Regions from separate parts of the Sphingomonas carotinifaciens genome, predicted to be linked through region 2. Evidence: predicted binding sites of a transcription regulator. Region 2 holds the regulator's gene; the other holds the start of a gene.
The links. Region 2 encodes LexA, which represses DNA repair genes until DNA is damaged. Its sites were predicted from a motif close to GTTCCNCNCTTGTTCT; they were not measured.

Region 1 (4,958 bases), 330 kb from region 2:
CGTCGTGCCGTAGCCAAGCGCAAAGGCCGTCGCGAGGTAGAAGATCGCAAAGCACGCCACCACCGCCGCGGTGCCGGCAAGGACCGGACGCAGGTGATGCGCGAACAAGGTCGCGGCCGGCACCTTGGGCAGCGCTTCCGCCGCCTTGGCCTCGGCAAAGGCCGGCGTCTCGGTCAGCCGCAAGCGCACCCACAGGCCCAGCGCCACCAGCACCGAACTTGCCAGAAACGGCAGGCGCCATCCCCAGGCGCGGAACTGCTCATCGGTCAGCAGCAGCCCAAGGATCAAAAAGAACCCGTTGGCCGCGATAAAGCCCACCGGCGCGCCGAGCGGCGGAAACATGCCCCAAGTGTTGCGCCGATGCGGCGGCGCATTCTCCACCGCCAGCAGTGCCGCCCCGCCCCACTCCCCGCCAAGCCCCAGCCCCTGCCCAAGCCGCAACAGGCAGAGCAGCAACGGCGCGACCCACCCGGCTTGCGCATAGGTCGGCAGGAACGCGATCGCGACCGTCGACCCGCCCATCAGCATCAGACTCGCCACCAGCGTCGACTTACGCCCGACCCGATCCCCGAAATGCCCGAAAGCCACCGCCCCCACCGGCCGCGCCACAAACGCCAAACCGAAGCTGGCATAGGACAGCATCAACTGCGCCGCAGGGGAAGATGCCGGGAAGAACAGCGGCCCGAACACCAGCGCCGCCGCCGTTGCATAGATATAGAAGTCGTAGAATTCGACAGCGGTCCCAGTCAGACTGGCAAGCAGGATGCGGCGGTGGGAGGCAGGACTATCCATGCCCCCGGCCTAGCCCAGTCCCGTGCCGATGCAAACGTTCACGCGGCGCCGACAACCCTCACGAAACCCAGCAACAGCCAGTAGAGCAAGCCGGAAAGCAGCATGGCCGCGGGCAGCGTCATCAACCAAGCCAACGCCATGTTGCGGATCGTCCGCCGCTGCAGCCCGGCGCCGTTCGCCACCGATGCACCCGCCACGCCGGACGACAGGATATGGGTCGTCGATACCGGGGCGCCGAAGCGTTCCGCGAGCAGGATGGTGGAAGCCGCCATCAGTTCGGCCGCCGCGCCCATGCCATAGGTTAGGTGCGTCTTCCCGATCTTCTCGCCGACCGTCACCACGATCCGCCGCCAACCAACCATCGTGCCCAGCCCCAGGGCAAGCGCGACCGTCACCTTTACCCAGAATGGAATGTAGCGCGTGCCACGCTCCAGACCCTCGTCATAGGATTTCAGCGTCGCAACTTCGGCTGCGGTGAACCGTGCCTGCGCGGCGGGATCGGCCACCACCAGCTTGGTCGCGTCGAACACCAGATACATGTCGTTGCGCAGGTTCGGGACTGCCGCCGCCGGCACCTTGCTCAATGCGCCGTAATCATCGATCCGGGCGGCGACATCGCGGGACAGCGTTGCCAGCCCGGCATAGACCGCCGGTTTCGCCACGTGTTTCAGGCGCAGGGCCTCGGTGATCGTCCCTCGTGCCGCGTCGACGGTCGGCAGCGTCGTGCCCGCCTTGTCGGCATAGGCGCGCGCTGCGGCCTCGGCCGTCGCCACAAAGGCAGAGGTGGCGCTTTCCGGCATTGTTCGGTTGAGCGCATAGGCGGTTGGCGCACAGCCGATCAGGATCAGCATGATGAGCCCCATGCCCTTCTGCCCGTCATTGCCGCCATGCGCGAAGCTGACCGCGCTGCAGGTAAAGATCAGCAGCGCACGAATGCCCTTTGGCGGCGGCGTCTGCCCCACGGGTTCACGGTACAGCACCGGGTTCTTCAGGAAGCGCTTCATCACCAGCAGCAACAACATCGCGCCGACGAAACCGACCACCGGGCTGAACAACAAGGCAGACAGCACCTTGCGCACCTGCGCGCCGTCCACGCCCGATCCGGGCGCAGCAGTCAGCCACTGATGGGCCAGCCCCACACCCAGGATCGACCCGATCAGGGCATGACTGGAGGAGTTGGGCAATCCCACGAACCATGTCGCCAGGTTCCACAGCACGGCCGCGAGTAGCAGCGCGAAGATCATGGCAAAGCCGCCGAGAGAGCCGACGTGCAGGATCAGGTCGATGGGAAGCAGGGTGATGATGGAATAGGCAACCGCCCCGCTCGAGGCCATGACGCCCAGGAAGTTGAACACCCCCGACCACACCACCGCCACGGGGGCGGGCAATGCATGCGTGTAGATCACGGTCGCCACCGCGTTGGCGGTGTCGTGGAAGCCGTTCACGAATTCGAAGCCGAGCGCGATCAGCAGCGCCAATCCGAGGAACAGGAACACGCCGCCCGCCAGGGGCGCGCCCACCTCGGCCGTGTCGGCGGCCACGCTCACCCCGGCATAGGCCAGCCCGCCGATCAGCAATGCCAGAAAAGCCCAGCGTCCCCCCGGATGCCATCCGCCATCCAGCCGGGGCCCCCTGTGAGTGGACGCAGGCGCGTCCCCACGATCCAGCGCAATGCTTGTCATGGAATGCGGCCTGCGCCCCTTGGGTGACAGAATGATGACATGGATTAGCGGTACGTCCCGATTCGATACGGGATGTCAGCGACCGGCCAGCGCAACGGGCGCCCGTGCCACCAGAGCAGCGATCTGAACCGACCCATCGCGCCGCATCTCCGCTTCGCACCGACGAATGTCCGCGATCACCTTCAACTCACGTCCCTGCTGACCGCATGCGGCGTGCGCGGCACGGCGCACACGCGCGGCCAGCATGGCATGGTGATCGGCACGGGAAAGATCAAGATCGCCGTGACGCACCTGGACGCGCACGGGCTGACGATCCTGCGCGACGGCGGCGGACGGCAGGCACGCGAACAACGCCGCCGCAAGGGCGGTCGGAATAAGGCTATTCATGATGGTGGCTCCTGTGGATGGTGCCTGTTCTGCCGGCCTTCACGCCCGGTCATCGGCACACCGCGACGCCATTAGATGCGATTCGTTGCGCGCCCGCTACGATCATGCGTCAGCGCCGTGACGTGTCGGTCGCGCTTGCTCCTTGGCGCGTCGTTCCCTACCTGTTCGCCGATGAGTCTCCCGCAGCCGACACCCGCCGATCCGCCCTATCTGCGCAACCTGAACGATCAGCAGCGCGAGGCGGTGTTGACCACCGATGGTCCGGTGCTGATGTTGGCCGGCGCGGGCACCGGCAAGACCGCGGCGCTGACCGCGCGGCTGGCGCACCTGCTCTACACGCGCAAGGCGTGGCCGTCGGAAATCCTGGCCGTTACCTTCACCAACCGTGCGGCGCGAGAGATGCGCGAGCGTGTCGGCCGTCTTGTCGGTGAAGCCGTGGAGGGAATGCCGTGGCTGGGCACCTTTCATGCCATCGGCGCGAAGATGCTGCGTCGCCACGCCGAGCTAGTCGGGCTCCAATCGAACTTCACCATCCTCGACACCGACGATCAATTGCGCTTGCTGAAACAGCTCATCATCGCGGCCGATATCGACGAGAAGCGGTTCCCCGCGCGCAGTCTCGCCGGCCTGATCGACGAATGGAAAAACAAGGGGCTTACGCCCGGCGACGTCGATGCCGGGGAGAGCGAGCGCTACGCCAATGGCCGCGGCGGCGAACTGTACGAGCAATATCAGACGCGGCTTCGCGCGGTGAATGCCTGCGACTTCGGCGATCTGCTGCTCCACATGCTGACCGTCCTGCGCACCAACCGAGAGGTGCTGGAAGCCTATCAGCAGCGCTTCCGCTATATCATGGTGGACGAATATCAGGACACCAACAGTGTCCAGTATCTGTGGCTGCGCCTGCTGGCCCAGGCCCGGCGCAACATCGCCTGCGTCGGGGACGATGACCAATCCATCTATTCGTGGCGGGGTGCCCAGGTCGAGAACATCCTGAAGTTCGAAAAGGACTTCCCGGGCGCAAAGGTCATCCGCCTCGAACAGAATTACCGCTCGACCCCCCACATACTGGGCGCCGCGTCCGGCGTGATCGCCAACAACGGTGGGCGCCTCGGCAAGACGCTGTGGACCGAACTCGATGTCGGTGAGAAGGTTCGGGTGCTGGGTGTCTGGGACGGGCCGGAGGAGGCGCGCCGGGTCGGGGAGGAGATCGAGGCGGCACGCCGGGACGGCACCTCGCTCGACAATATCGCCATCCTTGTCCGCGCGCAGCACCAGACCCGCGAGTTCGAGGACCGGTTCATCGCGATCGGCCTGCCCTATCGCATCGTGGGGGGCCTGCGATTTTACGAGCGTGCCGAAATCCGCGATGCGCTCGCTTATCTGCGCGTCGTCAACCAGCCGGCCGACGACCTGGCTTTCGAGCGCATCGTCAACGTCCCCAAGCGAGGGCTGGGCGACAAGGCGCTGGCCAAGATCCATCAGCTTGCCCGCGCCGAACGCGTGCCGCTTACCATCGCCTCTGCGCGGATCCTCGATACCGACGAACTGACGCCGCAGGCGCGTCGCTCGCTCGGCAATCTGGTCGGCGACATCGCCCGCTGGCGCGACATGGCACGCGACCTGCCCCATGCGGAACTGGCGCGCCAGCTGCTCGATGAAAGCGGCTACACCGCGATGTGGCAGGCCGAGAAGTCCGCCGAGGCCGCCGGCCGGCTGGAGAACCTGTCCGAACTCGTCCGTGCGATGGAGGATTATGAATCGCTCGGCGCGTTCCTCGACCATGTCAGTCTGGTCATGGATAACGAGGGCGCCGCGCGCGAGCCGCAGATCACGATCATGACGATGCACGCGGCCAAGGGCCTCGAATTCGACACCGTGTTCCTGGCGGGCTGGGAGGAAGGCCTGTTCCCGTCACAGCGCGCGCTGGACGAGGGTGGCACGCGCAGCCTGGAGGAGGAACGCCGTCTCGCCTATGTCGGGATCACCCGCGCGCGGCGCCGGGCGACGATCCTCCATGCGGCCAATCGCCGCATCTATGGGCAATGGACATCCAGCCTGCCCAGCCGCTTCGTCGCCGAACTGCCGCCCGAGCAT
Region 2 (4,958 bases):
CGATGGCGCAGCACGGCATCCACTGCTTCCTGATCGGCGAAGCGCTGATGCGGCAGGCCGATGTCGAGGCCGCGACCCGCGCGCTGGTCGGCTGATGCCGGGGCTGACGCATATCGATGCCGACGGCGCGGCCCGCATGGTCGATGTCGGCGACAAGGCGGTGACGCAGCGCCAGGCGGTCGCGTCGGGCCGCATCACCATGTCAGGGCAAGCGGCCGCCGCCATTGCCGAGGGTCGCACGAAGAAGGGCGACGTGCTGGCGGTCGCCCGCGTCGCCGGCATCATGGCGGCCAAGCGGACCAGCGACCTGATCCCGCTCTGCCACCCGCTGCCGCTGACGAAGATCGAGATCGATCTGGCGCTGGACGAAGGCGGCGTCACCGCCACCGCGACCGCCGCCACGGCGGGGCAGACGGGGGTGGAGATGGAGGCGCTGACCGCGGTTTCCGTCACGCTGCTGACGCTCTACGACATGGCCAAGGCGCTCGACAAGGCGATGGTCCTGTCCGACATCCGCCTCCTCGCCAAGCAGGGGGGCAAGTCGGGCGACTGGGTCGCCCCTGTGGTCGCGGCTGCTCAGATTTCGTAGCAGAACCCGTCGCGCGCGGCCGCCGCCTGTCCGGCCCGACCGCTCATCCGCGCATGCAGCCGCCGGATCGTGTCGCTGCCGGTGGTGGTGAACAGCGCCGGCACCGCGGCATGCACCATGCAGGCCAGCCCGCCGCCCAGCATCGCCAGCCCGAACCGGCTCGCGGTGCGCGCATGGTCGAGATAGCTTTCACCCACCGCACGCGGGTGCCGGGCGAAAACGGTATCGAGAACGGAAAGGGCTCGCATCGGCTTCTCCTTGGGCGGATAGGATATCGCATCCGTCCATCAGGGATCAACCACGGACCCTTGCCGCCCCGACGCCGTTCTCCCCCGGCCGCTTTGCGAAGGATATCGCCATTTCCGCCGCCACCCCGCTCGTCCCCGTCACGCAGGCACAGGCACGCCTGCTCGCGCTCGCCGTGCCCGTGTCCACCGAAACGCTGCCGCTGCGCGACGCGGCGGGTCGCTGGGCCGCGGCCGACATTGTCGCCGCCCGCACGCAACCCGCCGCCGACCTGTCGGCGATGGACGGCTATGCGATCCGCTTCGACGACATGCCCGGCCCGTGGCAGGTGATCGGCGAAAGCGCCGCCGGCCGCCCTTTCGAGGCATCGGTCGGCGCACGCCAGGCGACCCGTATCTTCACCGGCGCCGCCCTGCCCCCCGGCACCGATACCGTGCTGATCCAGGAAGAGGCCGGGCGCGACGGCGCCAGCCTGACCCTCACCGGCGAAGGCCCGGCGCACGCCGGACGCAACGTCCGTCCCCGCGGGCTCGACTTCCACACCGGCCAGCGTCTGGTCACCGCGGGCGAGCGTCTCACCCCCGCCCGCATCGCCGTCGCCGCGACGGGCGGGGTCGCCGCCCTCCCCGTCCGCCGCCGCGTGCGTGTGGCGATCGCCGCCACCGGGGACGAGCTGGTCGCGCCGGGCAGCGATGCCAGCGGCCTCGCCCTCCCTGAATCGAACGGCGTCATGCTCGCCGCGATGCTGGGCGACCTGCCGGTGGAGATCATCGACCTCGGCATCCTGCCCGACGACCTGGACGCGCTGACCCGCGCCTTTGCCGGCGTACGCGCCGACCTGCTCGTCACCACCGGCGGCGCGTCGGTCGGCGATCACGACCTCGTCCGCCCCGCGCTCGCCGCGGCCGGTGGCACCATCGACTTCTGGCGCATCGCGCTGCGCCCCGGCAAGCCGATGATGGCCGGCCGGCTTGGCGACGCGCTCGTGCTCGGCCTGCCCGGCAATCCCGTCTCCGCCTTTGTCACCGCCATGCTGTTCGTGAAGCCCCTCGTCGCCGCCCTAGCCGGCGCCGCCGACCCGCTCCCCCGCCCGGCCCTCGCCCTGCTCGGCGAAACCCTCCCCGCCAACGGCCCGCGCACCGACTATCTGCGCGCCGAACTCCGCGACGGCCGCGCCTACGCCTCCACCATCCAGGACAGTTCCATGCTCCTGACCCTCGCCCGTTCCACCTGCCTGATCGTGCGCGAGCCGCACGCCCCCCCGGCACAGGCGGGCGACTCGGCGGAAATCCTGCCCCTCGCTTGACGCAAGCCAAAACGTTCCTTATAAGTTCCACGTCTGTTCTGGACGGAGGTTCCGCGATGCTCACGCGCAAGCAGCACGAGCTGATCTGCTTCATCAATGACCGGTTGACGGAGACGGGCGTGTCCCCGTCGTTCGAGGAGATGAAGGACGCGCTCGACCTCAAGTCGAAGTCGGGGGTCCACCGCCTGATCTCCGCGCTGGAGGAACGCGACTTCATCCGCCGCCTGCCCAACCGCGCCCGCGCGCTGGAGGTGCTGCGCATGCCGGAGCGCCCGGCCGAGCCGAAGGCAGCTGCGACACCGGCACCACCCGTCGGCACCACCGCGCCCGCCGCCGCCGCCGCCAGCCCGATCCCGGCCAACGACGTGCTGGAAATCCCGCTGCACGGTCGCATCGCCGCCGGCCTGCCGATCGAGGCGTTCGAGGGGTCCTCGACGCTGGCCGTCCCTGCGGCGCTGCTCGGCTCGGGTGAGCATTATGCGCTGGAGGTATCGGGCGACTCGATGGTCGAGGCGGGTATCCTCGATGGCGACTACGCCCTGATCCGCCGCACCGAAACCGCGCGCGACGGGGAGATCGTCGTGGCGCTGATCGACGACAGCGAGGCGACGCTGAAATATTTCCGCCGTGAGGGCGCGATGGTGCGGCTCGATCCCGCCAACCGCTCCTACGATCCGCAGCGTTATGCGCCCGCGCAGGTGCGGGTGCAGGGCAAGCTGTCCGGCCTTCTCCGCCGCTACGACTGATCGCGGCGGAACATGACCGCCCCGGTCCCGCCGATGTCGCACGCATCTCGGGACCGGGGCCGGTCATGCGATTATCGCACGCGCCTTCCCCGCGTCACCGTTCGGCCGCGCAATTGTAGTGATCCGGTAACCAAATCACGTCACCAGCCCCGCCAAAGGGGCGCAATGTCGCCCCATAGGGGGACGACGATCATGACCGCACATATCTGGCGCGCCGGTGCCGCATCCATCGCGCTTCTCGCCGCGCAGCACGCCACCGCCCAGGTCGCCGACACGGCAACGCTGGTCGCCGACGATCCCGCTCCCGGCGGCGACGGACAGGACATCGTCGTCCTCGGCTTCGGCCAGACCCGTCAGGTGCAGACGATCACCGCCGCCGATCTGGAACGCCTGCCGCCGGGCACCTCGCCGCTGAAGGCGGCCGCCAAGCTGCCCGGCGTCAATTTCCAGTCCGCCGACGCGTTCGGCGCCTATGAATGGTCGACGCGCATCTCGCTGCGCGGCTTCAACCAGAACCAGCTCGGCTTCACGCTCGACGGCGTGCCGCTTGGCGACATGAGCTATGGCAACGTCAACGGCCTGCACATCAGCCGCGCGATCATCTCCGAAAATATCGGCAGCACCACCGTTGCGCAGGGTGCGGGCGCGCTCGGCACCGCCTCGACCAGCAATCTGGGCGGCACGCTGCAGTTCGAAAGCCGCGCCCCTGCCGACACCGCCGATCTGGTCGCCTCCGGCACCTATGGCAGCAACGACACCGTTCGTGCCTTCGTCCGCGCCGATAGCGGCGACCTGGGTGGCGGGCTCAAGGGCTATCTCTCCTATGGCTACCTGACCACCGACAAGTGGAAGGGTTTTGGCAGCCAGCGCCAGCATCAGGCGAATGCCAAGCTGGTCAAGGAGATGGACGGGCTCGGCAGCATCACCGGCTTTGTCAACTTTTCCGACCGGCGCGAGATCGACTATCAGGATCTCAGCCTCGGCATCATCGCACGCCGCGGCCTGCGGAACGACAATATCGGCAACGACTATCCGCTGGCGATCCGCATCGCGCAGGTGTTCAACAACCAGAACGCCCGCGCTGCCAACCCCGCCGCCGCGCTGCCCTTCCCCGGTGCCGGTCTCGCCTTCCCCACCGGCATCGGCACCGTCGACGACGTCTATTTCAACGCCGCGGGTCTTCGCCGCGACTGGCTGGGCGGCCTCACCTTCGACATGCGCCTCGCCCCCACCCTCACCCTCACCACCACCAGCTACTACCACCACAACAAGGGCCAGGGCTCCTGGATCACCCCCTATTTCGCCACCCCTGCCGGCGCACCCGACGACGCCGGCCAACCCATCACCGCCCCCGCCCCGCTGTCCTACCGGACGACCGAATATGGCATCGACCGCGCCGGCAACGTCACGCGCCTGGCCTATGACCTGGGCCCCAATCGCTTCGAAGTCGGCGGCTGGTACGAAAGCAACACCTTCCGCCAGGCGCGGCGCTTCTACGGGCTAGCTGGCGGCACCGTGCCGAACCGCGACGTGCTTCGCTTCCAGGACAATCCCTTCGCCACCCAGTGGAACGGCAAATACGATACCGAGACGCTGCAATATTTCATCGCGGACTCGCTCGATATCGGCAGGCTGACGATCAACGCCGGGTGGAAGGGCACGCGCGTGCGCAACCAGGCAAACCTCCTGACCGGCACGCTCGTCGCCGGCCGGATCGAGTCCCGGGACTGGTTCCTGCCGCAAGCCGGCCTCGTCTTCCGCCTGGGCGCCGGCGCCGAACTGTTCGGCAGCTATTCGGAAAACATGCGCGCCTTCGTGTCGTCCGCTACCTCCGGCCCGTTCGCGATCACCCAGACCGGCTTCGACGCGATCCGCAGCACGCTGCGTCCCGAAACCTCGAAAACGGCGGAGGGCGGCGTACGCCTGCGCCGCGGCGGGCTGCAACTGTCGGCGGTCGGCTATTATATCGACTTCTCGAACCGCCTGCTCGTCTTCGCCAACGGGTCGAGCATCCAGGGCAATCCGCCGACGCTCAACAATGCGGGCGACGTGGAAAGCTATGGCGGGGAGG

Region 1: the regulator LexA is predicted to act here: its motif matches at 3,014-3,029, upstream of GQR91_RS13030 (ATP-dependent helicase).

Annotation. Positions count from the first base shown of each region.
Region 1 covers NZ_WSUT01000005.1:2,330,793-2,335,750, reverse strand. Annotated here, with positions in the region: gene GQR91_RS13045 (MFS transporter) at 1-792, opposite strand, end outside; gene GQR91_RS13040 (inorganic phosphate transporter) at 831-2,474, opposite strand; gene GQR91_RS13035 (UrcA family protein) at 2,550-2,861, opposite strand; gene GQR91_RS13030 (ATP-dependent helicase) at 3,033-4,958, shown strand, end outside.
Region 2 covers NZ_WSUT01000005.1:1,998,375-2,003,332, reverse strand. Annotated here, with positions in the region: gene trpC (indole-3-glycerol phosphate synthase TrpC) at 1-95, shown strand, start outside; gene moaC (cyclic pyranopterin monophosphate synthase MoaC) at 95-589, shown strand; gene GQR91_RS11545 (DUF6356 family protein) at 577-837, opposite strand; gene GQR91_RS11540 (molybdopterin molybdotransferase MoeA) at 948-2,141, shown strand; gene lexA (transcriptional repressor LexA) at 2,198-2,887, shown strand; gene GQR91_RS11530 (TonB-dependent receptor) at 3,080-4,958, shown strand, end outside.